3 regions of the Ferrovibrio sp. GW821-FHT12B10 genome follow, and region 1 is predicted to be linked to each of the others. Evidence: predicted binding sites of a transcription regulator. Region 1 holds the regulator's gene; each other region holds the start of a gene.
What was found. The regulator LexA, encoded in region 1, represses DNA repair genes until DNA is damaged. The targets are predictions, from matches to a motif close to ATGTTCTANTTTGGTTC.

Region 1 (9,467 bases):
AAGAGGGCAAGTTCACGCCCGGCTGCGCCTACCGCTTCATCAAAACCATCAACTGAAAAAAAATCAGCGTTCCTGCTGCTGTCGACGCAACAGGACGGTGCTTACCGGCACCAGGCTGAAGCCGCGCTCTTTCGCGGTGGCGATCCAATTCTCCATCGCCGTCAGCGTCGCGCTATGCGGATGACCGATGGCAATGACATCGCCCCGCGCCTTCGCAATGCGTTCCATGGCGGCCAGTTCATGGCCGATGCCAGGCGAACGCTCGTCGTCCAGGAACAGGTCACGTTCCGTTGCGTCGAGGCCGCGTTTGCGCGCCAGCGCCGGGCCGGCGGAATTCGGGCCTGAGAGGCTGTCGAGCCAGAAGACCTGACGGCGGCTGATTTCGTTCATCACCAGATTCATGCCTGCGGCATTGGCGGTGAAGCGGCTGCCCATATGGTTGTTCACGCCGACATAGTCGCTGAAGCGATCAAGATGCCAGGACAGGCGGCGCTGCAGCTCGGCCTCATCCAGGCCGACATAGAGCGCGTTCGGACCTGGATTGTTGCGCTTGGCGTCCAGCGGCTCCATCGGCAGATGCAGCATCACCTCATGACCGGCGGCCCGGGCGGCGGCGCTCTGCTCCGACAGTTCGTTGGCGTAGCTCATGAATGACAGCGTCACCGGCCCCTTCAGGGCGATGGCGCGCTGGGTGCCGCGGCGATCGAGCCCGGCATCATCGATCAGGAAGGCAACGAAAGGCGGCTTGGCCATGGCCGGCGGTGCCACGGCGCGGGTGCGCCAAGCCTGGCCGTCACCGGCAGCGCGCGGCGTGACCGATGGCGGCGCGACCGGCGCGGCGGTCAACTGCACCGGCTTGTCCTTGGCGATCGCCTTGTCGGCACCCTTCTCCGGGGCCGGCTTGGCAGCCGTCGGAGCACTCGTCGCGACGGGTGCGGCAGCCACCGTCTCGATTTTTGGCTCAGGCTTTACGGCTTCGGGCTTTGCAACCCCGGCAGGTTCGGCTGCCTCAACAACAGAGGCGACCGGCCCTGCGGCAACAACCGGTTCCGGTGCGGGCAGTGGCATGGGCGGAATGACAGGCTGCAGGGTGGCCTGCTGTGCCAGTTCGGAAATCGGACGCCAACCACCACCCTGTTCGGTGCGGATCTGCGCCGGCGTGTTCGACGCAATGCTGACCGGCGCCTGGTCCGGCTGGGGCTGCAGCGACGCAACGACGACCGGCTGCGGCCGCGGTGCGCTGCCAACGGCCATGCCCATCACCACGCCACCGCCCAGCAGGGCTGCGGCGGCCGTCATCAGCGGCCAGTTGATCGCCAGAAAACTACGGCTTTTATCTTTGGGAGCAGCAATGGGGGCCGGCGCGGGAATCTGCTGACCCGGCACGCTGCGGGCCTGCATGGCGCCATAGGCACCGGCGGCGGACTGCGCGGTAGCGGCGCGGCGCGTCTTCAGTTTGAGGGCGGCGGCAGGATCGCTCATCTGACCCGGGTAAAGGATTACGGCGGACACAGCAAGGGCGGTGTGCAACGCGTTGTCGCCATTGTGATTTCATCATGGTTAGAGAAGCGTAAAGAGGCCCCTGCCGTCCGACTCGCGGAGACGTTAAACTGTGATTATGTCCGATCGAATCGAAGTGATTTCCGGCGACATCACCCGGCTCGCCGTCGATGCCATTGTGAATGCGGCCAATGAAAGCCTGCGCGGCGGTGGCGGCGTGGACGGTGCGATTCACCGCGCGGCCGGGCCGGGCCTGCTGGAGGAATGTCGCGCCATCGGCGGCTGCCCCACCGGCGAGGCGCGCATCACAGCCGGCTACAATCTGCCGGCACGCCATGTCATCCACACCGTCGGACCGGTCTGGCATGGCGGCAGCCGCAACGAAGCTGAGCTGCTGGCGCGCTGCTATCGCAACAGTCTGGCGCTCGCCGCCGATTACGATCTGCAGGCCATCGCCTTTCCGGCAATCTCCACCGGCGTCTACGGCTATCCGATGGACAAGGCGACTATTATCGCGGTGCGCGAGGTACGCGCCTGGCTGGAAAGCAGGCCGAAACCGACCCGGGCGATCTTCTGCTGCTTCTCGACCGATGCGGCGGCGGTCTATTCCGCCGCCTTGTCAGTCTCGCCCTGATCCTCCGACTCTTCCGCCGCCGCCGCGGGCTCAAGGCGGAAGAAGGTGATCGAGGTGGCGAGCTCGCGCGCCTGATCAGCCAGCGACTGTGCCGAGGCTGTGGTCTCCTCGACAAGCGCGCCGTTGCGTTGGGTCATCTCGTCCATCTGCGTGACGGAGTCATTGATCTCGTCAAGGCCTGATGCCTGCTCCTGGCTGGCGATCGAGATTTCCTCGATGATGCCGGCAACGCGCTTCACCGCATCGACGATCCCCGTCAGGCTGCCGCCGGCCTCGTTGACCAGCGCCGCACCGGTTTTCACCTGGCTGTTCGATGCGGCGATCAGCGTCTTGATCTCCTTGCTCGCATCGGCCGAGCGTCCAGCCAGCGCGCGCACTTCCTGCGCCACAACAGCAAAGCCCTTGCCTGATTCGCCCGCTCTCGCCGCCTCAACGCTGGCATTCAGCGCCAGCAGGTTGGTCTGGAAGGCGATCTCATCGATCAGCGAGACGATATCGACGATCTTGCGTGCACTCTCCTCGATCTCGCCCATGGCGCTGACCGCGCGGCCAACAACAGTGCCGCCACGATCCGCCGTATCGCGCGCGGTGGCGGCCAACTGGCTCGCCTGCCGCGCATTATCGGCATTGTGCCGCACGGTGGCGGTGATCTGCTCCATCGACGCCGCCGTGCGCTGCAGGCTCGCAGCCTGCTGCTCGGTGCGCTGGGCCAGATCGTTGCTGCCAACCGAAATCTCAGCCGAGGCGTCGCGCACATTGCCCGCCGTCTGCGACAGCTTCCCGACGATCTCGGCCAGGCGGCCAGCCAGCGTGTTGGCGTCATTGGCCAGCTGCTCGAAGGTGCCCTGATGGCCACCCGCGATGCGATGCGTCAGATCGCCTTCCGCCAGCGCGCCCAGCATGCTGCCCAGATCGCGCAGCGCCTTGTCGACGGTAGAAAGCAGTTCGTTCATGCCGGTGCCCAGGCGACGCATGACGCCCTGCAGGGCCTCGGCATCGATACGACGGCTCAGATCGCCAGCGGTCGCCGAGGACACGATCTGGCCGATCGCCTCTTCCAGCAGCTGCTCCTGCGCCTTGCGTTCGGCCTCGAAGGCCTCGCGGCCGGTCTCGACCTCGCGTTGCAGCCGCTCGTTTTCCTGGCCGTTGGTCTTCAGCACCTCGACGGCGCGCGCCATCTCGCCAATCTCGTCCGACCGCCCTGTTTCCTTCAGCTCGACCGACCAGTCGCGCTCAGCCAACCGGCGCGTCACTTCGGTCATGCGCACGATCGGCGCCGCGATCTGCGGCCCGGTGAACAGCAGGCCAATCAGCAACGCGCAGCCCAGGCCGATGGCGGTGATCACCACCAGCACGACCTGCGCCGTCGTCGCTTGGCCCTCGGCCGTGGCCGAGGCGGCATCGGCCGCCGCCGTGGCGGCCGCCACCAGTTCCTGCACCTTGGCGCTCAGCTGCGTCGCGGCGTCGCGCGACTGAGTCAGCGCCAGGCCCGCCGTATTCACGGTGCGGATTTCGCCGCGCCGGATCTGGAAGATGCTTTCCGAACCCTGGCCATAGCCCAGCAGCTTGGTCGTGGTGTTCTGGAGTTCGATCACATCGAAGCGCTTGCTGGCCCAGTCGAGTTCTTCGAGCGCACGGCTGTTCAGCTTGACGAATTCGGCAAACAGCTTGTCGAGCTCGGCATTATTCGGGGCCTGCGCGGCCACCGCCATCACGGCGACCAGCTGGTTCACCGCGTTACCGGCGGCGATCAGCGCATTGGCAGCATCGGCGGCTTCCGACTTCGCATTCGGCTGGCGCAGTTCATAGATCGCGCGGTCCAGCGCCGGCTGCATCAGCGCCTGGAAGGTGATGTTGTCCGCACTCATCCTGGATTGCACGTCTTCGCGCTGCTTGATGTAGCCCAGACGCGCATTCACCGAACGGTTGATCTGCGCCACCATGGTGTTGAGGACGTCGACCGAGCGGCCGATCTCGGTAATCCGCTCCGACTGGTCTTCCGGCGCGGCCGCCTTCACCGTCTCCACCGCCTGCTTCAGCTTTTCCTGCTTGGCCCTCAGCGAAGCCAATGCACTCTCCCGCTCGGCATCAGTATTCGCATTGGCCAGCACCGGCGCGCCGGCGGCCAGGTCGGCGCTGGTGCCCGACAACTCCAGCGCAGTGATCACGGCGGGCAGGTTGGTGCTGGTGATGCCCGCGTAACTGCTTTCGACGCGATTGAAGAACAGGCCGCCGATCGCGTTCGACAGCAAGGTCAACATGGCAAGTACGCCGATGGCGAGATTCAACTTCTGACGGATACCCATAACCCCTCCCCCGCAGACCCCGTTCTGGTGCCTGACTTTGCGGCCGTCTTCGGCCTTCTAGTTACAGACCATATTTCCCGTTGGGACCATCGCCGTAAAGGGTGAGAAAGAGCGGGTGCACTGCCTACGGATCACTCAACCTGTGGGAGGCCTTATTCGTTCCCACCCCTAGATGTAGGAGACAGCCTGTGGAAAAATACTTGACCCGAATACAGAACCTCATTAGAACATTTCGTGGGTTTCATGTTCGTTCTGGTCTGCCGCCGGCTGTCCCCACTGATCCGGCTGGTTGCCCGGGACCTTAATCGAGGAGGCTAACCATGCTGACCCGGAAACAGCACGACCTGCTGCTCTTTATTCACGACAAGCTGGAAAATTCCGGCGTATCCCCGTCCTTCGAGGAAATGAAGGAGGCCATGAAGCTGAAGTCCAAGTCCGGCATCCACCGTCTGGTGACCGGCCTGGAGGAACGCGGCTTCATCCGTCGCCTGGCCCACCGCGCCCGCGCCTTGGAAGTGCTGCGCCTGCCCGACTCGGCCGTGCCGGTCCGCGGCGGCGGCGTCGGCGCCACCGCGTCGGCCCGCAGCGCCGCCCCGCGCAACCGCCTGATGCCGCGCGCCATCGAAGGCGGCGCCGGCAACGGCCCGATGCCGGGCACGCCGGTCAACGTCAATCCCTACAACGCCCGCGACATCGTCACCCTGCCGCTCTATGGCCGGATCGCTGCCGGTACGCCGATCGAGGCGCTGCGCGATCTCAGCACGCAGATCGATGTGCCGATCGGCCTGCTGGGCAATGGCGAGCATTACGCGCTGGAAGTCGCCGGTGACTCGATGGTCGATGCCGGCATCATGGATGGCGACACCGTCATCATCCAGCGCAGCGACAATGCCGAAAACGGCACCGTGGTCGTCGCACTGGTCGACGATCAGGAAGTGACGCTGAAGCGCCTGCGCCGCAAGGGCAACTCGGTCGCGCTGGAAGCCGCCAACCCGGCCTACGAGACCCGCATCTTCGGCCCCGATCGGGTCAAGGTGCAGGGCCGCCTGGTCGGCCTGCTGCGCCGCTACTGAGGTTCAGCTCTTCAAATGCAAAACGGGGCGCTTCAGGCGCCCCGTTTTTATTGGCGAAGCCGCAGACGACGGATCGCAAGAGCGTCGTCATGACGACACCCTTTCACTCACCCCGCTCCGGCGCATGGCCCTTGGGCACCACCCAGGGCCGGCGGCCGCGTATCTGAGCCACCGTCTCAGCGCGGATGACCCGGCTTTCTTCATCCAGGAACAGGGCATGGGTGCCGCCGCGCCACAGGTCGTTGCGGTCGATCACGACTTTCGCGGCCGGGCAGCGGTAGCGGATCGGCATCTGGGTCGCGATCACCACATCGGCATGGCGGCAGTCTTCCGTGATCGCCTTGGGCTGACGCGGCAGAGCGACCAGAAAACCGGCATGGCGCCAGGAGCAGCCCTCGGGATCGCAACGCAAAGCCCCATCCGCACCGGATCGGCCCTCGGTGTCATTGCGCCGCAATGTTGGCCAGGGATAGAGCGGCGGTGCCCCCAGCCGTTCCCACCAGGTTTCGGCAGCAAAGCCGCGCGGCGGCGTTGATGTGAGGTAATAGCGGCTGTCTGCGGCGCGGGCCGCGATCAACCGGCCGTCACCGCTGACCAGCATGTCGGGCGGCGTGGTGGCCCAGGGCGACAGCGTGCCTATCATCAGCCCGAGAATGCCGAACCAGCGCCAGCGCTGCTGCCACAGGCAGAGCCACAACCCGCCGCAGGCGATCGCGGCCAGCCCCCAGAGCGGCATCGCCGGCACGACACCAACTGCATCGGGCCATCCGGCGACCCAGCGCGCCAGCAGGATCAGCAGATCGATGCACCAGACCATCGGCGTCAGCGCCAAGGCCTCGAGTCCGAACGGCATCAACAGGAAGGCCAGCACGATCAGCGGCATGATCAGGAAGTCGACCAGCGGCGCCGACAGCAGATTAGCGATCAGCGCGTAATCAGCCACGCGGTTGAAATGATAGGCGGCAAAGAAGGACGAGCCCAGACCGGCGACAAAACTCGCCGCCATGGTGCCGAGCAGCCAGAGCAGCGCGATCTGCACCGGACCGGCATTCTGTCGCCAGCGCGTCAGCTTCGGCGACAGGAATTCGAAGGCAGCCACCAGTGCTGTCACCGCTGCGAATGACATCTGGAACCCTGGGTCAAGCAGGCTGTCCGGCCAGAGCATCAGCAGCAGCAGTGCTGCCCAGGCAACAGCACGCAGTGTGATGGCGCGGCGGTCCAGCATGACGGCGATTAATGCCAGCGCGATCATCACCAGCGCGCGTAACGTGGGCAATGCCGCGCCCGATAGCAGGGTATAGGCGGCCGCACCCAGCAACGCCGCCACAGCCGCCCATTTCTTGATCTGATACTGCAACGCCAGCCGCGGACTGAGCGCCAGTATGGCACGCAGCAGGAAGAACAGCAGGCCGGCGACAAGTGTTAGATGCAAGCCCGAGATCGAGAGGATATGCGCAAGGCCGGAATCGCGGAACGCCGCATCGACATCGTCTGGGATCGGGCCGCGCACGCCGGTCATCAGCGCCGCGGCAATTGCGCCGCCCGCCCCTTCGGTCTGCGCTGCGATCCGCCGTGTCCAGTCCTGGCGTAGCGCACTCAGCGACAGCAACGCCGCATCGCGCCAGCCATCGGGCTCGGTCGCCGGCAGGGCTTCCGGCGTGCTGATCGCATAGCCGACCGCGCCGATCTGGCGGAACCAGGCATAACGCGCGAAGTCAAAGGCACCGGGCATGGCGGGTTCGGGCGGCGGCAGCAGCATGACGCGCAGGCGGATGCGGTCGCCCGGCCACAGCACGCCGCCATCGCGGTTGAGCGTGATGCGCACGCGCTGCGGCGTTTCCGGCTCACTCAAGCCGCCGAAGGCCAGATGATCCAGCAGCAGGCGATGGCCGGCATCGCGCGGCTCAACCTCCAGGATGCGGCCCTCCAGCCAGATGGCGCCGCTCATCCGCTGCAGCACCGGTGCTGCCACCGAAGCGCTGCGCTCGGCGGCCAACCACAGGCCGGCGACGACCGCCAGCATCACAATCAACGGCAACCGCCAGAGCGCATGGCGGGCGAACAGCAGCAGCGCCAAAGCCAGCGCCGCCACACCGAGGCGCAACGGCAGCAACGACGGTTCGACCGGCAGCAGGAAATACATGGCTATGCCACCGCCCAGCAACGCCGGCAGCCAAAGAAACCAGCGCTCGCGCTCGGCCAGCAGGGTGGCTACGGCATCGAAATCACGGACGGATGCCCAGCCCGCCGCAATGCCGCCGGCAAGGCTTGAGAGTAGTCGCTGCCAGGAAAGCGGTTGCGCCAGGCGGGCCATGGCGGAAAACTCTGCATGGCAGCCCTGCAGCCGCCAATCCGTGCAAATCGGGAACGCGACTTGCCCGCCTGCACCCGTATGCTAAAACCCTGCTTCCCTTGCTTGCCCGGATTGCCCAATGACCAAAGTCGTCACCCGTTTCGCCCCCTCGCCGACCGGCTACCTGCATATCGGAGGCGCCCGCACGGCGCTGTTCAACTGGCTGTTCTCGCGCCATCACGACGGCACCTTCTTGCTGCGCATCGAGGATACCGACCGCGAGCGGTCGACCGAGGATGCCGTGCAGAAGATCTTCCAGGGCCTGCGGTGGCTGGGACTGGACTGGGATGGCGAGCCGGTGATGCAGTTCGCGCGCATGAATCGTCATGCCGAGGTGGCGCATAAGCTGCTGGCCGAGGGCAAGGCTTATCACTGCTACTGCTCGCCCGAAGAGCTGGAAGAGATGCGCAACAAGGCCAAGGCCGAAGGCCGGCCGATCCGCTATGACGGCCGCTGGCGCGATCGTGATCCCAAGGACGCCCCGGCTGGGGTAAAACCGGTGGTGCGTTTCAAGGCGCCGCGCGAGGGCGCGACCATCATCAAGGATCATGTGCAGGGCGACGTGACCTTCCAGAACGAGCAGCTGGACGACCTGATCATCCTGCGTTCTGACGGCACGCCGACCTACAATCTCTCGGTCGTCGTCGACGATCACGATATGGGTGTGACGCATATCATCCGCGGCGACGATCACCTGACCAATGCTGCGCGCCAGAGCCAGCTTTATATGGCCGCCGGCTTCACTGTACCGGACTTCGCGCATATTCCGCTGATCCATGGCGCGGACGGCGCCAAGCTGTCCAAGCGCCATGGCGCACTGGGCACCGAAGCCTATGCCGACATGGGCTACCTGCCAGCGGCGATGCGCAATTACCTGCTGCGCCTGGGCTGGAGCCATGGCGATGACGAGATCATCTCGACCCAGCAGGCCATCGAATGGTTCGGCCTCGATCATGTCGGCCGCTCGCCGGCGCGGTTCGATTTCGTCAAGCTGAACAACCTGAACGGCCACTACATTCGCCATACTGCGGATGACGAGCTGCTGCAGGCCGCGCTGCCCTTCATCGAGAAGAAGATCGGCCGCGCGCCGAACCAGGCCGAAGCCGCGCAGATCAAGGCGATCCTGCCGTCGGTCAAGGAACGCGCCAAGGACCTGAATGAAATCACCGAGGCGTTGCAGTTCCTGTTTGTTGCACGCCCGATCCAGCCCGATGAAGCGGCGAAGAAGCATCTCGACGATGCCGCCAAGGCGCGGCTGAAAACGATGATCGACGTGCTGAAGGATGTGGCCGACTGGACCGCCGCCAGCACCGAGGCCGCGATCCGCGCCTTGAGTGAAACACAGCAGGTCAAGCTGGGTCAGCTGGCGCAGCCGCTGCGCGCGGCACTGACCGGCCGCAGCGTATCGCCGCCGATCTTCGACGTGCTGGCCGTGCTGGGTCGCGACGAGACTCTGGCGCGCCTGGCAGACGCTGCGGCATGACGCGGGCGCGGCCAACAGTTCTGATCGTGCCCGGCCTGGGCAATTCCGGGCCGGAGCACTGGCAGACGCACTGGCAGCAGCGCCATCCCGATTACATCCGCGTCGAACAGGCCGACTG
Region 2 (9,467 bases), 3.1 Mb from region 1:
GGGCGCGGGCGATGCCAGCAAGGTCAAGTCGGCCGGCGGCTTCGGCGAGATGCTGGGCGAAGCCCTGCAGGGCACGCTCGACGCGCAGAAGACGGCGGAAATGACCTCCGCCAAGGCGGTGGCCGGCAAGGCCGACATCACCGATGTGGTGACGGCCGTGTCGAATGCCGAAATGGCCCTGGATACCGTCGTGTCCGTGCGTGACAAGGTGATCTCCGCCTACCAGGAAATCATTCGCATGCCGATCTGAGGTCCGGCTGGCAGTTTTCTGCCAGATAGCTGGGCCTTTGCGGACAATTCGGTATTATCGGCGGCGGAGACCGAATCGATGACGCCCGTCGAAGTTACTGACATCATGCGTGAAGCCATCTGGGTGCTGCTCAAGGTATCCGGGCCGGCCTTGCTCGTCAGTCTGGTGATCGGCACCGTGATCTCGCTGATCCAGACCGTGACGCAGTTGCAGGAGCCGACCCTGACCTTCGTGCCGAAGATTCTCGCGATCTTTGGCACGTTGATCATCTCCATGCCCTTCATGATCGGCTCGCTGATCACCTTCATGGAACAGTTGGCGCAGCGCATCGCCGGCCTCAACTAGGGGCCGCGGCATGCTGCAGGACATCGTCGCCGGCAATGTCTACGTCTTCCTGTTGCTCTTCAGCCGGCTCGGCACGGCCCTGATGCTGATGCCCGGCATCGGCGAGACCTCCATTCCGGGCCGGGCGCGGCTCAGCATCGCCCTGCTGATGGCGGCGATCTCGTCGCCGATCCTGGGGCCGACCCTGCCGCCGATGCCGGCGCAGCCGTTCCAGCTTGCCTTCCTCATCATCACCGAGGTCGGCTTCGGCCTGGCCTTCGGCCTGCTCGCCCGCATGGCGATGTCGGCCTTGCATGTCGCCGGCACGGTGATCGCCATGCAGGCCGGCCTGTCGGCGGCCACCTTCTTCGATCCGACCCAGGGCGCCCAGAACGTGCTGGTGTCCAGTATGCTGGTGTTCTTCGGCGTGGCGCTGGTCTTCTCCACCGACATGCATTTGCTGTGCCTGCAGGCGGCCTATGACAGCTACACGCTGTTCCCGCCGATGAAGGCGCCGGCGTTCGGCGATTTCGCCGATGTCGCCACCCGCATGGTCGATAACGGCTTCGCGCTGGGCATCAAGCTGTCGGCGCCTTTCATCGTCTACGGCATCATCTTCAACGTGGCGCTCGGCCTGCTGAACCGCCTGATGCCGGCCCTGCAGATTTTCGCCATCATGCAGTCGCCGCAGATTGCCATGTCTCTGGTGGTGCTCGGCCTGTCGCTGACCGCCATCGGCCTGTCGTTCACCGCGCACTTCGAAGAGTACATGTCGCAATTCATCGTGCCGCGCTAGGAGGAAGGGCATGTCTGAAGACGCTGACCCAGAATCCAAAACCGAAGACCCTTCCGGGAAACGACTGAGCGAAGCCGCCCAGCAGGGCAATGTCGCGAAGTCGCAGGAAATCGGCTATTGGTTCTCCTTCATGGCGGCCAGCATCATCCTGTGGATGATGGCTGACGGTCTGGTGCGGGGCGTGCGCGATGCTGTCATCGTGTTCCTCGAGCGTCCGCACCTGATCCAGATGGATGCCAGCCATCTCACCAACATGTCGCTCGACCTGATGCTGACCATCAGCGGCATGATGCTGCCCATCCTCGGGCTGTTCGCCATCGCCAGCGTTGCGGCCAGTGCGATCCAGAATCCGATCGAGATCACCTTCGACAAGCTCAAGCCCGATATCGCCAAGCTGTCGCCGCTGGCCGGCCTGAAGCGGCTGATCTCGGTGAATTCGCTGGTCGAGTTCGTCAAGAACCTGACCAAGATCCTGGTGATCGGCGCGATCCTGTTCGCCATTCTGGCGCCCGAGCTGGACGAGCTTGAGACGCTGATCGATCTCGACCTGTCCGTCCTCCTGCCGTTCTGCCTGAAGATCGTCAGCAAGCTGATCGGCGCGCTGCTCGGCATCATGTTCATCATCGCCATCGCCGACTACCTCTACCAGAAATACTCCTTCATGAAGCAGATGCGCATGACCAAGCAGGAGGTGAAGGAAGAGCATAAGGAAAGCGAAGGCGATCCGCTGATCAAGGCCAAGCTGCGCCAGTTGCGCATGCAGCGCGTGCGCGGCCGCATGATGGCCGCCGTGCCCGAGGCCAGCGTCGTGGTCACCAACCCGACCCATTATGCGGTGGCGCTGAAATACGACCCCGAGACCACCGAGGCGCCGATGGTGGTGGCCAAGGGCGCCGACCTGATCGCCAAGCGCATCCGCGAGATCGCCACCGAGAACAAGGTGCCGATCGTCGAGAACCCGCCGCTGGCGCGCGCCCTGTTCAAGACCGAGCTGGACCATTCGATCCCCGTCGAGCATTTCCGTGCGGTGGCGGAGGTCATCTCCTACGTCATGCGCCTGAAAGAAGGGATCGACACCAAGTACGAGCCCAAGGTCGTGACAGTCGAGACGACCGAGTGATGGCCCAATAGGATGGCACTCTCTTTTGCCTCATTGATCGACACTCCGCGCCGCCGCGCCGCCTGGCTGCTGGCCGAGGCGAGCCCCTTCGCGCGCGTGATCACGCGCGGCCACGACCTGCTGGCCGCCAACACCGCCTATCGCGTGCTGGCGGCACGGCTGCAGCAGGATGGCGGCACCACGCCCGACCTGTTGCTGGGCGCGGAGATCGGCAATGCCGAAACCATCGCGCGGCTGCGCACGTTGCTGCCGTTGGGCCGCGCGGTGCAGGAGGACTTCCAGATTCATGTCGGCGATGGCCTGCTGTCGCTGCGCGTCACCGCCATGCAGGCGCCGGGCCGGCGCAACTGGGTGATCTGGGATATCCAGGAGGTGGCGGATTCCGCCGCCGCTTTGGTGGCCGTGCGGCAGCAGCGCGACGAGCTGGCAGCCTTCATCGACAATGCGCCGGTCGGGCTTTATTCCGCCGCGCCCGATGGCCGCTTCCTTTTCGCCAACCGCACATTCGCCGCCTGGCTCGGCGTGCTGCCCGAGCAGCTGGTTGGCAGCGACCTGCTATTGTCGGATGTGCTGTATCACGGCGAGGGCCGCGAGAACGAGACGATGACGCCGGATTGGCTCGGCGGCGAGGCCAAGCTGAAGCCGCTCGACAATATCGGCGGCGAGAGCGCGGCGACGGCGGGCGCGGGCGGTTTCCGGCTGGTCAGCGTCAGCCAGAGCGGCATCGCCGATACCGACGGCATTCCGCTGCGCTACAGCGCCGTGGTGCACGATCTGGGTCTGGAGCTGCGCCAGCGCGGCACGCTGCGTCCGGTCGAGGCCGAGTTCCGGCGTTTCTTCGATCAGGCGCCGATCGGCATCCTGGTGCTGGATGGTGCCGGCACCATCCGCGAAGCCAATTCGGCTTTCGCCATGCTTTGCGGTCGCGACGACTGGCTGGGCCAGCGTCTGGCGGCGCTGGTGCGCGAGGAAGACGCGCTGGTGCTGACCCGGCATCTGATGGCGTTGCGGCGGGGCGAGATTTTCGGGCGTCCGCTGGAAGTGCGCCTGGCCGGCCCGCGCGAACGTGTCGTCGAGGTTTTTGCCGCCTCGTCGGCCGAGCGCGAGGACGGCCAGTCGGCGCAGCTGGTCTATCTGGTCGACACGACCGAGCAGCGCAGCCTGCAGACCCAGTTCCACCAGAGTCAGAAGATGCAGGCGGTGGGCCAGCTCGCTGGCGGCATCGCGCATGACTTCAACAACCTGCTCACCGCCATGATCGGCTTCTGCGACCTGCTGCTGCAGCGGCACCAGCCGGGCGACCAGTCCTTTGCCGACGTGATGCAGATCAAGCAGAATGCCAGCCGCGCCGCCAATCTGGTGCGCCAGCTCCTGGCCTTCTCGCGCCAGCAGACTCTGGTGCCCAAGATTCTTGACGTGACGGATGTGCTGGCCGACCTGCGCAACCTGATCGGCCGTCTGATCGGCGAAACCATCACGCTGAAGCTGGTGCATGGCCGCGATCTCGGCCTGGTCAAGGTCGACCAGGGTCAGCTCGAGCAGGTGATCATCAATCTGGCCGTGAACGCCCGCGACGCCATGACCGAAGGTGGCGAGCTGCGCGTGCGCACGCTGAACCATCAGGTGGAGACGGCGACCCAGCTTGGCACCGAAACCATTCCGCCCGGCGATTACGTGCTGATCGAGGTGACCGACAGCGGCCATGGCATCGCGCCCGAGCATATGGCGAAGATTTTCGATCCCTTCTTCACCACCAAGGCGGTCGGCGCCGGCACCGGTCTCGGCCTTTCCACCGTCTACGGCATCATCAAGCAGACTGGCGGCTTCATTCATGTCGAGAGCACGCCGGGCGAGGGTGCCTGTTTCCGTCTCTATCTGCCGCGCCATCGCGCCACCGGCGATGAGATCAGCGCCAGCCGCGGCGAGGAAGGCCGTGTCGATACACGCGACCTGACAGGCCAGGGGTTGGTGCTGCTGGTGGAGGACGAGGATGCCGTGCGCGCCTTCGCCGCCCGGGCGCTGCGCAACAAGGGCTATACCGTCATCGAGGCGGCTTCTGGCGACCAGGCGCTGGCCTTGCCGGCGGAACAGCTCGATCGCGTCGAGCTGCTGATCTCGGATGTGGTGATGCCGAATCTGGATGGCCCGACCCTGGCCGCGCAGCTCCGCAGCCGTCGGCCTCAGCTCAAGATCCTGTTTATCTCCGGTTATGCCGAAGACAGTTTACGCTCGAATTTGGCGAAATCGCCCCATGTGAACTTCCTCCCCAAGCCGTTTTCGCTCAGCCAGCTGGCCGGAAAGGTGAAGGAAGTGATGGATACGGCCGTTCCCCTCGGGACTCGCGCCGCCGATTGAACGCCTGCGAACATCGCGGCGCTCTCACTAGAACATCAGTAGAATAGACCAGCAATATCATGGGGATACAGGGCACAGCATTTTTTGCTGGACAACGGCAACGATATGAGAACATATGGGGTCAAGAAGGCGTATAATTGCAATTCACCACCCCCCATGAAAGGATGCCCCCGAATGTCGTCCCCCTCACTTCGCGTCGTGGAAAAAGAGAACATGGATAAGGGTAAGGCTCTGGAAGCTGCGCTCTCGCAGATCGAGCGCAATTTCGGCAAGGGCTCGGTGATGAAGCTCGGCCAGCGCCAGAGCATGGAGGTCGAATCGATCTCCACCGGTTCACTCGGCCTGGATATCGCGCTTGGCATCGGCGGCCTGCCCAAGGGCCGCATCATCGAGGTCTACGGTCCGGAAAGCTCGGGCAAGACCACCATCGCGCTCCATGTCGTGGCCGAAGCCCAGAAGAAGGGCGGCACCTGCGCCTTCGTCGACGCCGAACACGCGCTCGACCCATCCTATGCCCGCAAGCTCGGCGTGAATATCGAGGAGCTGCTGATCTCGCAGCCCGATACCGGTGAGCAGGCGCTGGAAATCGCCGACACGCTGGTGCGTTCGGGTGCCATCGACGTGCTGGTCATCGACTCGGTCGCCGCCCTGGTGCCGCAGGCTGAACTGGAAGGCGAGATGGGCGACACCCATGTCGGCCTGCAGGCCCGTCTGATGAGCCAGGCGCTGCGCAAGCTGACCGCCTCGATCTCCAAGTCGAATTGCATGGTCATCTTCATCAACCAGATCCGCATGAAGATCGGCGTGATGTTCGGCAGCCCGGAAACCACCACCGGCGGCAATGCGCTGAAGTTCTACGCCTCCGTCCGCCTGGATATCCGCCGCATCGGCGCGATCAAGGTGCGCGACGAGGTCGTGGGCAACCAGACCCGCGTGAAGGTGGTGAAGAACAAGGTGGCCCCCCCGTTCAAGGTGGTCGACTTCGACATCATGTATGGCGAGGGCGTCTCCAAGACCGGCGAGCTGATCGATCTCGGCGTGAAGGCCAATGTGGTGGAGAAGTCGGGCTCCTGGCTCTCCTTCGACAGCCAGCGCATCGGCCAGGGCCGCGAGGCCGCCCGCCAGTTCCTCAAGGACAACCCCGAGGTCGCCAACCGCATTGAAGCCGCGATCAAGGCCAATACCGGGATCGTGGCCGCCGCCATCGACGCCGGCGCCGATGCCGCGGAGACCGAAGACGCAGAATAAGATTTTCCCCCGCTCAACGCCGGTAAACCACGGCGCCTGAGTCAATCTCCTCCATGGGAAAAGCCCCGGCAGCGGACCTCGCTGCCGGGGTTTCTTTTTTGTCCGCGGGGCGAACGCCACCCAGCTTGAACAGGGCGCGCCGCGCCCTACATTCCGCTTAGGCTAAAGTCTGTCAGATCAATGGCTTAGTGTTGCGCTAAGGACGGATAAGCCTCGAATAAGCGCGTATAAGCATCGAATAAGGACGGATAAGGGTCGAATAACGGCGGATAAGCCTCCGGTAAGGCCGGATAAGAGCGCGGGGCAAAACCGCCAGTGGAGCCGGCCAATTCCCTATCCGGTCAGTGACTTAACCGGATTGTCCCTTGGCTGGACAGGGGCAGGGCGGGACGTTAAGACAGGTCTCTTGCCGGGCCCGGTCCGGCTCATGACAATCCGACGACCAGAATTATGGCGACCCGGGCCAGCCGGAGCGCCGCGACCAGGGGTGCGAAGACCATGAGTTCCGCCAGCGACGTCCGCCAGGGCTTCCTCGACTACTTTGCCAAGAACGGGCACAGCGTGGTCGACTCCTCGCCGCTGGTACCGCGCAACGACCCGACGCTGATGTTCACCAACGCCGGCATGGTGCAGTTCAAGAATGTCTTCACCGGCCAGGAAAAGCGCCCCTATACCCGCGCCACCACCTCGCAGAAATGCGTGCGCGCCGGCGGCAAGCACAATGATCTCGACAATGTCGGCTACACCGCCCGGCACCACACCTTCTTCGAGATGCTCGGCAACTTCTCGTTCGGCGATTACTTCAAGGACGATGCGATCCCGCTGGCCTGGAACCTGATCACCGGGGAATACGGCCTGCCCAAGGAGAAGCTCTGGGTCACCGTCTATCACGACGACGACCAGGCCTTTAACATCTGGAAAAAGATCGGCGTGCCCGAGAGCCGCATCGTGCGCATCGCCACGTCGGATAACTTCTGGGCGATGGGCGATACCGGCCCCTGCGGCCCCTGCTCGGAAATCTTCTACGACCACGGCGACAAGGTCTGGGGCGGCCCGCCGGGCAGCCCGGAAGCCGATGGCGACCGCTATATCGAGATCTGGAATCTCGTCTTCATGCAATTCGAGCAGGTGACGAAGGAGCAGCGCATCTCGCTGCCCAAGCCGTCCATCGACACCGGCATGGGCCTGGAGCGCATCACCGCCGTGATGCAGGGCAAGCACGACAATTACGACATCGACCTGATGCGGGCGCTGATCGAGGCCTCGGCCGATGCCTCGCATACCGATGCGGATGGCGAGCACAAGATCAGCCACCGCGTGGTCGCCGATCACCTGCGATCCTCCTGCTTCCTGATTGCCGATGGCGTGCTGCCGTCGAACGAGGGCCGTGGCTATGTGCTGCGTCGCATCATGCGCCGCGCCATGCGCCATGCCCAGCTGATGGGCTGCAAGGAACCGCTGATGCACCAGCTGGTGCCGGCGCTGGTGGGCGAGATGGGCCGCGCCTATCCCGAACTCGGCCGCGCCGAGGCGCTGATCGCCGAGACGCTGAAGCTGGAGGAGACCCGCTTCAAGCAGACGCTGGATCGCGGCCTCAAGCTGCTTGATGAAGCCACCGCGGGCCTGTCGAAGGGCGACATGCTGGCGGGCGAAGTGGCCTTCAAGCTCTACGACACTTACGGTTTCCCGCTCGACCTGACGCAGGATGCGCTGCGTCCGCGCGGCATCAACGTCAATCTCGATGGCTTCCAGTCCGCCATGGCCGCGCAGAAGGCCGAGGCCCGCAAGGCCTGGGCCGGCTCGGGTGAGGCCGCGACCGAGAAGGTCTGGTTCGAGATCAAGGAAGACAAGGGCGCCACCGAATTCCTCGGCTATGACACCCAGTCCGCCGAAGGCCGCATCGACGCCATCGTCGTCAATGGCCAGCCGGTGGATGAAGCCAAGGCCGGCACCGATGTCGCCATCGTGCTGAACCAGACGCCGTTTTACGGTGAGTCCGGCGGCCAGCAGGGTGATGCCGGCGTGATCACCACGGCCGGCGGCGCCAAGGTCGAGATTGCCGACACCCAGAAGAAGCTGGGCGCGCTGCATGCCCATCTGGGCAAGGTGGTCGAGGGCACACTGAAGCTGGAAGACATGGCGATCCTCACCGTCGATGCGACGCGCCGTTCGGCGATCGCGTCGAACCATTCGGCCACCCATCTGCTGCATGCGGCGCTGCGCCGCAAGCTGGGCGACCATGTCACCCAGAAGGGTTCGCTGGTCGCGCCGGACCGCTTCCGCTTCGACATCAGCCATCCCAAGTCGCTGAGCGCCGAGGAAGTCTCGACCGTCGAGGCCGAGGTCAACAGCATGATCCGCCAGAATGACGCCGTCACCACGCGCCTGATGACGCCCGACGAGGCGATTGCCGCCGGCGCCATGGCGCTGTTCGGCGAGAAGTACGGCGACGAAGTGCGCGTGCTCTCGATGGGCAAGCTCGACGACGGCAAGGATTACTCGACCGAACTCTGCGGCGGCACGCATGTGAAGCGCACCGGCGATATCGGCCTGTTCAAGATCATCAACGAGGGCGCGGTGGCGGCCGGCGTGCGCCGTATCGAGGCGTTGACCGGCGAGGCCGCGCGCAGCTACTTCGCCGAGCAGGAAGACACCTTGCGCGCGGCGGCCGATGCGCTGAAGGCACAGCCCAAGGAAGTGCCGCAGCGCCTCACCGCGCTGCTGGATGAGAAGCGCAAGTTGGAACGCGAACTCTCCGAGCTGCGCAAGCAGCTCGCCACCGGCGGCGGCAGCGGTGGCCCGCAGGTGAAGGATCTCAATGGCGTGAAATTCGCGGCCCGCTCGCTCGATGGCGTGCCGGCCAAGGACCTGCGCGGCATGGTCGATGCCATGAAGAAGGAAATCGGCTCCGGCGTCGTCGCGCTCACCTCAGTGGCTGACGGCAAGGTCTCGGTCGTGGTCGGCGTCAGTGCCGATCTCACGGGCAAGATCAACGCCGCCGATCTGGTCAAGATCGCCACGCCGCTGATCGGTGGTCAGGGCGGCGGCGGCCGTCCCGATTTCGCGCAGGGCGGTGGCGCCGATGCCACCGGCGCCGAGAAGGCGCTCGATGCCATCGCGGCCGAAATCGGCAAGGCGGCGTGACATAGACCGGCAGCTGGCGCGATGATGGCACGGACCCTGCGCCGGCGCTGCTTCGACCTTCTGGCCGATGACAGGCGGGATGTCGGTGTCGGGCACCGGCTGGTGTCCACGCTGACCATCCTGAGTATCGCCGCCTGTGCGGTGGCCATCATGCTGGTCACCATGCCGGGCCTGGATGACCACAGCATCTTCTGGCTCGACCGGCTGCGCGAGGCCACGGACGTTCTGTT
Region 3 (9,467 bases), 2.2 Mb from region 1:
ATCGACGTGACCTTGAGCGACTCCGCGGCCCTTTCAGTCGATGCGCTGTCGGCGCGCCTCAGCGCAGCGGTGCCCGGCGCGCGCATCGACGACCCCAAGCCCTGGCTGGATCGCCTGGTGCAGATCGGCCGCCTGCTGCAGTCGCTGGGCGGCGGCATCGTGCTGCTGGTCGGCCTTGCCACCGCCGCCATGGTGATCTTCGCCACGCGCGCAGGATTGGCGGCCCGGCGCGACACCATCGAGCTGCTGCATCTGATCGGCGCCGAGGACGGCTATATCGCACGGCAGTTCCAACGCCACGTGGCGTCACAGGCCGTGCGCGGCGGCCTGATCGGCGCCGGCATGGCGGTGCTGATCATTGTGGCGATCCAGCTTCTGGCCGGCGGCGTCGGCACCGGGCTGCTGCCCGGCCTGGCGCTGCTCTGGTGGCACTGGCTCATGCTGCTGCTGCTGCCCATCGCCGCGACGCTGCTGGCGATCTTCACCGCGCGCCTCACCGTGCTCGGCGCCTTGCGAGCGATGGTGTGAGCATGCTGGTGCTGCTGGATCGCGACGGCGTGCTGAACGAGGACATCCCGAACGGCTATGTGCTGTCGCCGGCTGAGCTGCGCATGCTGCCCGATGTGGGCAAGGCCGTGGCCCGGCTGAATGCGCGCGGCTGGCATGTGGCGATCTGCACCAATCAAAGCTGCGTCGGCAAGGGCCTGATCGACGAAGCGATGCTGGAGCGCATCCACAACACCCTGCGCGACCATCTGGCCCGCGACGGCGGCCGTGTCGATGCGATCTTCTTCGCGCCGGACCCGTCGCACGCGCCGACCGAGCGGCGCAAGCCCGGGCCGGGCATGCTGCGCGAGGCGATGGCGCGCTTCCGCACGGCGCCCACGGATACCGTGTTCATCGGCGACAACGTGATCGATCTGCAGGCCGGCAAGGCCGCAGGCTGCCGCCGCATGCTGGTGCGCACCGGCAAGGGCGCGTCCATGCTGGCAAAAGGCTTGCCCGAGGACGTTTTGCCGGTCACGGTGGTGGAGAATCTGACCGAGGCCGTCGACCGCCTGCTGGCCGAGATGGCAGGCTGATCAAGCATGCGGACTAAGCACGAGTACTGACTGACATGGCGCGTCGTTCCGAACCCCAATCCCTGTTCTCCCGCCTGCGGCGCTGGCTGCTGGCCCTGATCGCCATCGGCCTGATCTGGCTCGGCGGCGCAGTTGCCTATGTCGAGCGCGTCGAGCAGATGATCACGCCGAGCGACGAGCGCACCGACGCCATCGTGGTGCTGACCGGTGGCGCGGCGCGCATGAGCACGGCGCTGCGCCTGCTCAACGACAACAAGGCCGAGCGGCTGCTGGTCTCCGGCGTCAGCCAGACCGCCACCAAGGCGACCCTGCAGGAAGCCGTGCAGAAGGCGATGCCCGATGCGGCGCAGCTCGGCACCGGCTGGCAGGGCATCGACCTGCAGTTGCTGTTCGAATGCTGCACCGATCTCGGCTTCGAGGCCGGCGACACGGCCGGCAACGCCACCGAAACGGCGAGCTGGGCCGCCGCCCGTGGCTACAAGTCGGTGCGGCTGGTGACGGCGAACTATCACATGCCGCGCGCGCTGGTGGAGTTCGGCTACCGCATGCCCGGCATTACCGTGGTGCCGCATCCGGTGCGCTCGGATGCCATGCGGGTGGAAGACTGGTGGCAGCGCCGCCAGGCCACATTGTTCCTGCTGGGCGAATACAGCAAGTATGTCGTCGCGCTGATGCGCGTGCATCTCGACCGCCAGCTCGTCGCCACCGTGGACGAGAAGAAGGCCGATGAGAAGAAGGCCGATGAGAAGAAGGCCGATGAGAAGAAGCCGGTGGAAGCCGTGCCGCCTGTTGTTGTCCCCGTGGCACCGGCAGCGCCGGCCGAAGAGACAAAGCCCGAGACGACGACGCCCTCATCCGAGAGCAAGCCGTGATCTGGATCCGCTCGCTGGTCTTCCAGGGCGTCTTCTATGCCTGGACCACCATCGTGGCGGTCTACAGCCTGGTGCCGATGGCGCTGAACCGCCGCGCGCATATCTTCGCCATGAACGCCTTCTGGGCGCGCAGCCTGAATGTGCTGCTGCGGGTGATCTGCAATATCGAGGTGCGCATCGAGGGCCGCGAGCATATCCCGGCCGGCCCCGCTTTGGTGGCGGCCAAGCACCAGTCGCTGTGGGACACCGCGATCATCTTCGATCTGTTCGGCACGCCCGCCGTGGTGATGAAGAAGGAGCTGCTGAAGATTCCGATCTACGGCTGGCTCACCCGCATCCAGGGCATGATCGCGGTCGATCGCGACGGCGGCGGCGCGGCGCTCAAGCAAATGCTGAAAGATGCGCGCGCCGTGCGCGATGCCGGCCGCAAGATCGTGATTTTTCCGCAAGGCACGCGCACCAAGCCCGGCGAAGTGGCGGAGTATCAGTCGGGCGTGGTGGCGCTCTACCGCGACCTGAAACTGCCGGTGCTACCCATTGCGCTAAACTCCGGCGTCTTCTGGCCGAAAGTCGGCCTGCTGCGTCCGCCGGGCACCCTGATCCTGCGCTTCCTGCCGGTGATTCCGGCCGGCCTGGAGCGCGATGAGTTCACCGCGCGGCTGGAAGGCAGCATCGAGACGACGACCAAGGAACTAGAAGCAAAGGCCCTGCGCGGCTGACAGCGGGCCCCTTTTCCGTGAAAGCCGACCTTCGCTAGACCGCCAACTCCAGACGCTGAATGGCGTCGCGATAATACTGGTGGAACTGCGCCATCGCCTTGTCGGATGCCGTCAGGTCGGCATAGCGGTGCAGAACAGGTAACTGCGCTGCGGCAAAGACAGGCAGGTCCGCCTCGGGCAGCCTCGGAAGTATGCCCGTGAATGGCAGGGCCATGCGCCCGCCGCCGGGCTGCTTGCTCAACATTTCCAGTTTCCCGACGATTCCGGAAACGGACGCGATCATGCGATCGGCATAGGCCTTGACGATCGGGGCCTGGGCTTCCAGGTGCTGACGCTCCGCGTCGAAATCAGTGCAATCCACGATGCGGCCGTCCTGATAAACCAGTGGTGCGGCCTTTGATATGTCGCAGGCCCATCCGGCGCGCGGCAGCAGCATATCGGCCTGATCGCTTTCTTCCTTGTAGGCGAAGAACGGCATGGCGCGGCAGCGAATGGGCTTCTCGGCGTGAATGCCGCACAGGCCGTCCCCGGTCAGTTCCGGGCAAGCCACCGAGGGCGGCAGATAGGCCATGGCACCGACCTGGACGGCGACCTGCGTCTTGCGCGCAACCTGCACCACTGTCCCGAGGCGGGTTGTCAGGCCGAAGGATTTGTTGCCCTGCCGCACCACCGTCCAGACCATGGCCAGCGGGAAGCGACCGGCATGAAACAGGGCCTCCTCAAGCGTCAGGGGCAGCGAACCACTGCAGCATTTTCCGCAGGCCGTGCATTTGAAGTGGTGCTGCATGCAGGCGCCCGATCATGAATGCGGATTATGGACGCGGCCTACACGCCGCAGCATTTCTTGAATTTCTTGCCGGACCCGCAACTGCAGGGATCGTTCCGCCCCATTTTCTCGACACGGCGCGGCGGCGACTTGGGATCGACTTCGCCACCGGTACAAAGCCAGGCACCGCCTTCACGCTTGAACGTCGCACGCTCATGGTGAACGCGCTGCTGACCATTGAGGCGGAACTTGGCGGCATACTCGACAACACCGTCCTGATCGTCGGCGCCGCCCGCTGTAACCGAAAGGATGTCCATGCCCAGCCATTCAGCCGAGGATGCAACACTCTTGGTTTCAACAGGATCGAACTCCGCGCGGGCTTCAGCCGACAGCGTCCGTCCCAGATAGTCGATATTGGCCTGAGTATAGGCGGTAAAACGCGCACGCATCAGCGCCAGGGCCGTCGGGGCCGGCGCTCCGGCCAGCAAAGGACCGCAGCACACATCGAATGAGAGACCGGAAGTACAGGGGCATTTGATCATCGGCTCACTTTAGCGATCCATGCGTCCATGGCGATCCTCTGCACAGGAATGGTAAGGACAGGAAAGTCCCTGTGGATATCCCGGGATAACTTATCCCGACCTCCTTGCGGATCGCGGGGATAAGCCCAATTTACAAGCTATAACAATATATTGTGGCCAAGGCCTTTGTGACTCAATCTGTAGAAACAGATTGAGAACATTACGCTGGACTCTCACCCCTCGGGCGATAGAGTCAGCCTGAGAATTTTCCGGCGGCGCAAGCAGACTTGCGCCGCTTTCCGTCTTTGCAGACCGCCTTTCACAGGATTGCGTCCATGTCGCCTATCGCGCCGATTTCCCAGCAGATCTGGGACATGAAATACCGCCTGAAGGGCATGGACGGGAATCCGGTCGACCAGTCGATCCCCGACACCTGGAAGCGTATCGCCACCGCGCTGGCGCAGGCCGAGACCGACCCGGCCGCGCATACTGAAAGCTTCTACGGCGCGCTGGAGGATTTCCGCTTCCTACCGGCGGGCCGCATCGTCGCTGGCGCCGGCACCGCGCGCAAGGTCACGCTGTTCAACTGCTTTGTCATGGGCACCGTGCCCGACGACATGGGCGGCATCTTCGAGCATCTGAAGGAAGCAGCCCTGACCATGCAGCAGGGCGGCGGCATCGGCTATGACTTCTCGACGCTGCGCCCGCGCGGCGCGCCGGTGAAGGGCGTGGGCGCCGATGCCTCCGGGCCGCTCAGCTTCATGGATGTGTGGGACGCCATGTGCCGCACCATCATGTCGGCCGGTAGCCGCCGCGGCGCCATGATGGCGACGCTGCGCTGCGACCATCCCGATATCGAGGCCTTCATCGAGGCCAAGCGCGAGGCCAACCGCCTGCGCATGTTCAATCTGTCGGTGCTGGTCACCGATGCCTTCATGAATGCCGTGAAGCAGAACCTGCCCTGGGAGCTGACCTTCAAGGGCACGGCCTATCGCACCGTGCAGGCGCGCGAGCTGTGGGACAAGATCATGCGGGCGACCTACGCCTATGCCGAACCCGGCGTGATCTTCATCGACCGCATCAACAATCGCAACAACCTGCATTACTGCGAGACCATCAGCGCCACCAACCCCTGCGGCGAACAGCCGCTGCCGCCCTATGGCGCCTGCCTGCTGGGGTCGATCAACCTCGCCCGCCTGGTGAAAAAGCCCTTCGAGGCCGACGCCGCGCTCGATCTCGAGGCGCTGGACGACCTGACCCGGCGCGCCGTGCGCATGATGGACAACACCATCGACGTCTCCAACTTCCCGCTGGAGCAGCAGGCCGCCGAGGCGCGCAACAAGCGCCGCATCGGGCTCGGCGTCACCGGCCTGGCCGATGCGCTGATCATGGTCGGCGCGCGCTATGGTTCGGCCAAGTCGGTCGCGCTGATCGAGACCTGGATGAAGCGCCTGCAGCGCGCGGCCTATCTGGCGTCGGTCGACCTGGCTCGCGAAAAAGGCGCCTTCCCGCTGTTCGACCGCGAGGCCTATCTGGCCGGCGAGAGCATCACCGAACTGGACGCGGACGTGCGCGCCGCGATTGCCGAACACGGCATCCGCAACGCGCTGCTGACCTCGATCGCGCCGACCGGCACGATTTCGCTGTTCGCCGACAATGTGTCGTCGGGCCTGGAGCCGGTGTTCAGCTTCACGTATACGCGCACCGTGCTGATGCCGGACGGCAGCCGCCGGCAGGAGGACGTCAGCGATTACGCCTATCGCCTGTATCGCCAGATGAAGGGTGACAATGCGCCGCTGACCGAAGCCTTTGTCGATGCGCAGAGCCTGGCGCCCGCCGACCATGTGCGCGTGCAGGCCGCCGTGCAGAAATACATCGACAGCTCGATCTCCAAGACCATCAACGTGCCTGAAGAAATCGATTTCGAGAGCTTCAAGGACATCTACCAGATGGCCTATGACCAGGGCTGCAAGGGCTGCACCACCTATCGCCCGAACGACATCACCGGTTCGGTGCTGACCATCAAGAAGGACGAGAAGAAGGCTGAAGCGCCGCAGCAGCAGGCCGAGCTGCCGCTGGTTTCCAGTGCCAAGCCGGTGCAGACCATCAAGCCGCGTGATCCGCTGGCTGCCGGCGGCGTGATCTACATGACCAAGCCGCTGGACCGCCCCGAAGCCCTGCCCGGCCGCACCTACAAGATCACCTGGCCGGATTCCGAACACGCGATGTACATCACGCTGAACGACATCCTGCAGGATGGCCGCCTGCGGCCCTTCGAGGTGTTCGTGAACTCGAAGAACACCGAGCATTACGCCTGGACGGTGGCGCTCACCCGCATGATCTCGGCCGTGTTCCGCCGCGGCGGCGACGTCTCCTTCGTGGTGGACGAGCTGAAGGCGGTGTTCGACCCGCGCGGCGGCCACTGGATGAACGGCCGCTATGTGCCGTCGCTCTTGGCCGCCATCGGCGAGGTGATCGAGCAGCATCTGATCGCCATCGGCTTCATGGCCGATCCCAACAGCAAGCGCGAGGAAAGCGCCGTGCTGGCGCTGGCGGTGAATGCCGAGACGCCCAAGCCGCTGTCAGGCCTGCGCCAGTGCCCGAAATGCGGCCAGCCCGGCCTGATCAAGTCCGAGGGTTGCGACACCTGCACCTCCTGCGGCTATAGTAAGTGCGGATAAGGCACGGCTTTACGCGCGCGTAAGACCCTGCCGCAGGGGAAACGTTTCGCCGCGTAGCAGGGCCGATGCCGTCGTCGATCAAAGCCGTTTTATGGGACTTCGGCGGGGTGATTCTCACCTCGCCCTTCGAGGCCTTCCGCCGCTTCGAGGATGAACGCGGGCTGCCGCGCGATTTCCTGCGCCGGGTCAACAGCACCAATCCGCACAGCAATGCCTGGGCCCGCTTCGAGCGCGGCGAAGTCGATGCCGCGCGGTTCGGCGAGATGTTCCTGACCGAAAGCACCGCACTGGGTCAGGCCGTGCATGGCCGCGATATCCTGGCGCTGCTGTCGGGCGAGGTGCGGCCGCGCATGGTGGCGGCGCTGAAACACGTGAAGACGCAGTTCAAGGTCGCCTGCCTGACCAACAACATGCCGATCGGCCATGGCGCCGGGATGAGCGTGACGCCGGAAAAGGCGAAAGCCGTCGCCGAGGTCATGGCGCTGTTCGACGTCATTGTCGAATCGAGCAAGGTCGGCGTGCGCAAGCCCGAGCCGGCCTTCTATATGCGCGCCTGCGAGCTGCTGGACATCAAGCCCACGGAAGCCGTGTTCCTCGACGATCTCGGCATCAACCTCAAACCCGCCGCCGCCATGGGCATGCAGACCATCAAGGTGGAAGACCCCGACAAGGCGCTGCGCGACCTGAGCGCCATCATTGGTATGGAGTTCGCGAAATGAGTAAGGCCGATGACATCCTGAACAGCGCCTTTGCCACGCTGTCCGATCTGGTGCGCGCCCATGCCGAGGAACGCCCGAACCATCCGGCCGTGATCGACGCGCCAAATGACGGCAATGGGGGCATGCTCACGTACGCGCAGCTCGACCGCCGCGCCGACCGCGTCGCCGCCGCCCTGCAGCGCGACAAGGCCACGAACGCCATCAGCATCGTCAGCTACTCGCGCAACGACTATGTGACCGCCTATCTGGGCGGGCTGCGCGCCGGGCTGGCGGTGGCGCCGCTGGCGCCGTCGTCACTGCCGGAGCAGATCGTCGCCATGGCGCGTGACGCCGATGCCACGCACCTTTTCCTCGATGCCGAGAATGAAGCGGCATTGAAAGACGTGCTGGACCAGTTGCCGAAGCAGCGCCTGCGGCTGGATACCGAAGCTTTCGAACAATGGCTGGCGCCAGAGAGCGCGCGGCCGGCGCCGGTGGCGATCACGCCGGAGATACCCTTCAACATCATTTATTCCTCCGGCACGACCGGCACGCCGAAAGGCATCGTGCAGCCGCACGGCATGCGCTGGGGCCATATGCAGCGCGCCAATGCCTATGGTTATGACCGCGAGGCCGTGACGCTGCTGTCGACACCGCTCTATTCCAACACCACCCTGGTCAGCCTGTTCCCGACCTTGGCCGGCGGCGGCACCGCGGTGCTGATGGCCAAGTTCGACGTGGTGAAATACCTGGCGCTGGCGCAGCAGCATCGCGTCACCCACACCATGCTGGTGCCGGTGCAATACCGCCGCATCATGGCGCAGCCGGATTTCGACAGCTACGACCTCTCGGCCTTCCGCGCCAAGTTCTGCACCAGCGCGCCGTTTGCGGCCGAACTCAAGGCCGACATCCTGAAGCGCTGGCCCGGCAAGCTGCTGGAATTCTATGGCATGACCGAGGGCGGCGGCACCTGCATCCTGGCCGCCCATGACTTCCCCGACAAACTGCACACGGTCGGCCGGCCAGCCGAAGGCCATGACATTCGCCTGATCACCGAGGATGGCAAGCCGGTGGCGCCCGGCGAGATCGGCGAGATCGTCGGCCATTCCGGCGCGATCATGACCAACTACCACAAGCAGCCGGCCAAGACGGCCGAAGCCGAATGGCATGACGAGACCGGCAAGCGCTTCATCCGCACCGGCGACATGGGCCGCTTCGACGCGGACGGCTTCCTGCAGCTGATGGACCGCCGCAAGGACATGATCATCTCGGGCGGCTTCAACATCTACCCCAGCGACCTGGAAGCGATCCTGAAGCAGCATGAGGCGGTGTTCGATGTCGCCATCGTCGGCGTGCCGTCTGAGGCCTGGGGCGAGACGCCCGTCGCCTTCGTGGTGAAGCAGCCGGGCAAGGATATCGGCGCCGAGGCGCTGCTGGCCTGGGCCAATGCCAAGCTGGGCAAGATGCAGCGCATCTCGGCCGTGCGATTTGAAGAGAGCCTGCCGCGCAGCGCGATCGGCAAGGTGCTGAAGCGCGAGCTGCGGGACAGCTATAAAGCCTGATGGTCGGGGACAGATACAAAGCGCTGCTGGTCGATGAGCTGCAGGCCGACCGGATTCCGCATGGCAAGTCCAGCCTGTATGAGCATCTCGCCGGCACGCATGATTTGCTGAAGGCCTGGGGAAACCCGGACTTCGTCTGCCTGGCTGGGCTGTTCCACAGCATCTACGGCACCGTGCAGTTCCAGCATGCGACGCTGCCCTTCGAAAACCGGCAGCCGGTCCGCAGCCTGATCGGGCCTGACGCCGAAACCCTGGCCTATCTGTTTTGCGTCACGGATCGCCCGCGCGACCTGATCGAGCACTGGGAGCGCTCTGATTTTGTCATCACCGATCGCCACCTGGACATTCAGGTGACCCTTGAGCGGCAGGACATCCTACATCTGCTCGAGATCGAAGCCGCCAACCTTGTCGAGCAACGCGCGGGCGGCTGGCGCTATGTGCCCAGGCTGCTGAACATTCCCCTGTCCCCAGGCGCGCGGCAGGCCTTGCAGCAGTACGATGCCGGCATGCAGCAGCCCAATCCCTGGCAAGCATAGAGCGCAACCGCCCCGTCAGATGTCGGGGCA

Region 2: a site for LexA is predicted at 4,876-4,892, ahead of recA (recombinase RecA). Genes of this name have one in related genera too.
Region 3: a site for LexA is predicted at 4,165-4,181, ahead of AC1RRT_RS06085 (adenosylcobalamin-dependent ribonucleoside-diphosphate reductase). Genes of this name have one in related genera too.

The regions. Positions count from the first base shown of each region.
Region 1 is NZ_JBXAQT010000001.1:3,353,281-3,362,747, reverse strand. Features, by position in the region: gene AC1RRT_RS16770 (class I SAM-dependent DNA methyltransferase) at 1-56, shown strand, start outside; gene AC1RRT_RS16765 (divergent polysaccharide deacetylase family protein) at 64-1,482, opposite strand; gene AC1RRT_RS16760 (O-acetyl-ADP-ribose deacetylase) at 1,619-2,134, shown strand; gene AC1RRT_RS16755 (methyl-accepting chemotaxis protein) at 2,104-4,440, opposite strand; gene lexA (transcriptional repressor LexA) at 4,761-5,513, shown strand; gene AC1RRT_RS16745 (ComEC/Rec2 family competence protein) at 5,617-7,827, opposite strand; gene gltX (glutamate--tRNA ligase) at 7,946-9,349, shown strand; gene AC1RRT_RS16735 (RBBP9/YdeN family alpha/beta hydrolase) at 9,346-9,467, shown strand, end outside.
Region 2 is NZ_JBXAQT010000001.1:275,933-285,399, reverse strand. Features, by position in the region: gene fliE (flagellar hook-basal body complex protein FliE) at 1-250, shown strand, start outside; gene fliQ (flagellar biosynthesis protein FliQ) at 329-595, shown strand; gene AC1RRT_RS01570 (flagellar biosynthetic protein FliR) at 606-1,370, shown strand; gene flhB (flagellar biosynthesis protein FlhB) at 1,381-2,490, shown strand; gene AC1RRT_RS01560 (PAS domain-containing hybrid sensor histidine kinase/response regulator) at 2,503-4,845, shown strand; gene recA (recombinase RecA) at 5,020-6,093, shown strand; gene alaS (alanine--tRNA ligase) at 6,592-9,237, shown strand; gene AC1RRT_RS01545 (cyclic nucleotide-gated ion channel) at 9,259-9,467, shown strand, end outside.
Region 3 is NZ_JBXAQT010000001.1:1,201,094-1,210,560, forward strand. Features, by position in the region: gene AC1RRT_RS06055 (cell division protein FtsX) at 1-528, shown strand, start outside; gene AC1RRT_RS06060 (D-glycero-alpha-D-manno-heptose-1,7-bisphosphate 7-phosphatase) at 531-1,082, shown strand; gene AC1RRT_RS06065 (YdcF family protein) at 1,118-1,954, shown strand; gene AC1RRT_RS06070 (lysophospholipid acyltransferase family protein) at 1,951-2,673, shown strand; gene AC1RRT_RS06075 (YkgJ family cysteine cluster protein) at 2,708-3,460, opposite strand; gene AC1RRT_RS06080 (YchJ family protein) at 3,499-3,981, opposite strand; gene AC1RRT_RS06085 (adenosylcobalamin-dependent ribonucleoside-diphosphate reductase) at 4,296-6,641, shown strand; gene AC1RRT_RS06090 (HAD-IA family hydrolase) at 6,707-7,360, shown strand; gene AC1RRT_RS06095 (class I adenylate-forming enzyme family protein) at 7,357-8,901, shown strand; gene AC1RRT_RS06100 (DUF6817 domain-containing protein) at 8,901-9,437, shown strand; gene AC1RRT_RS06105 (gamma-glutamylcyclotransferase) at 9,453-9,467, opposite strand, start outside.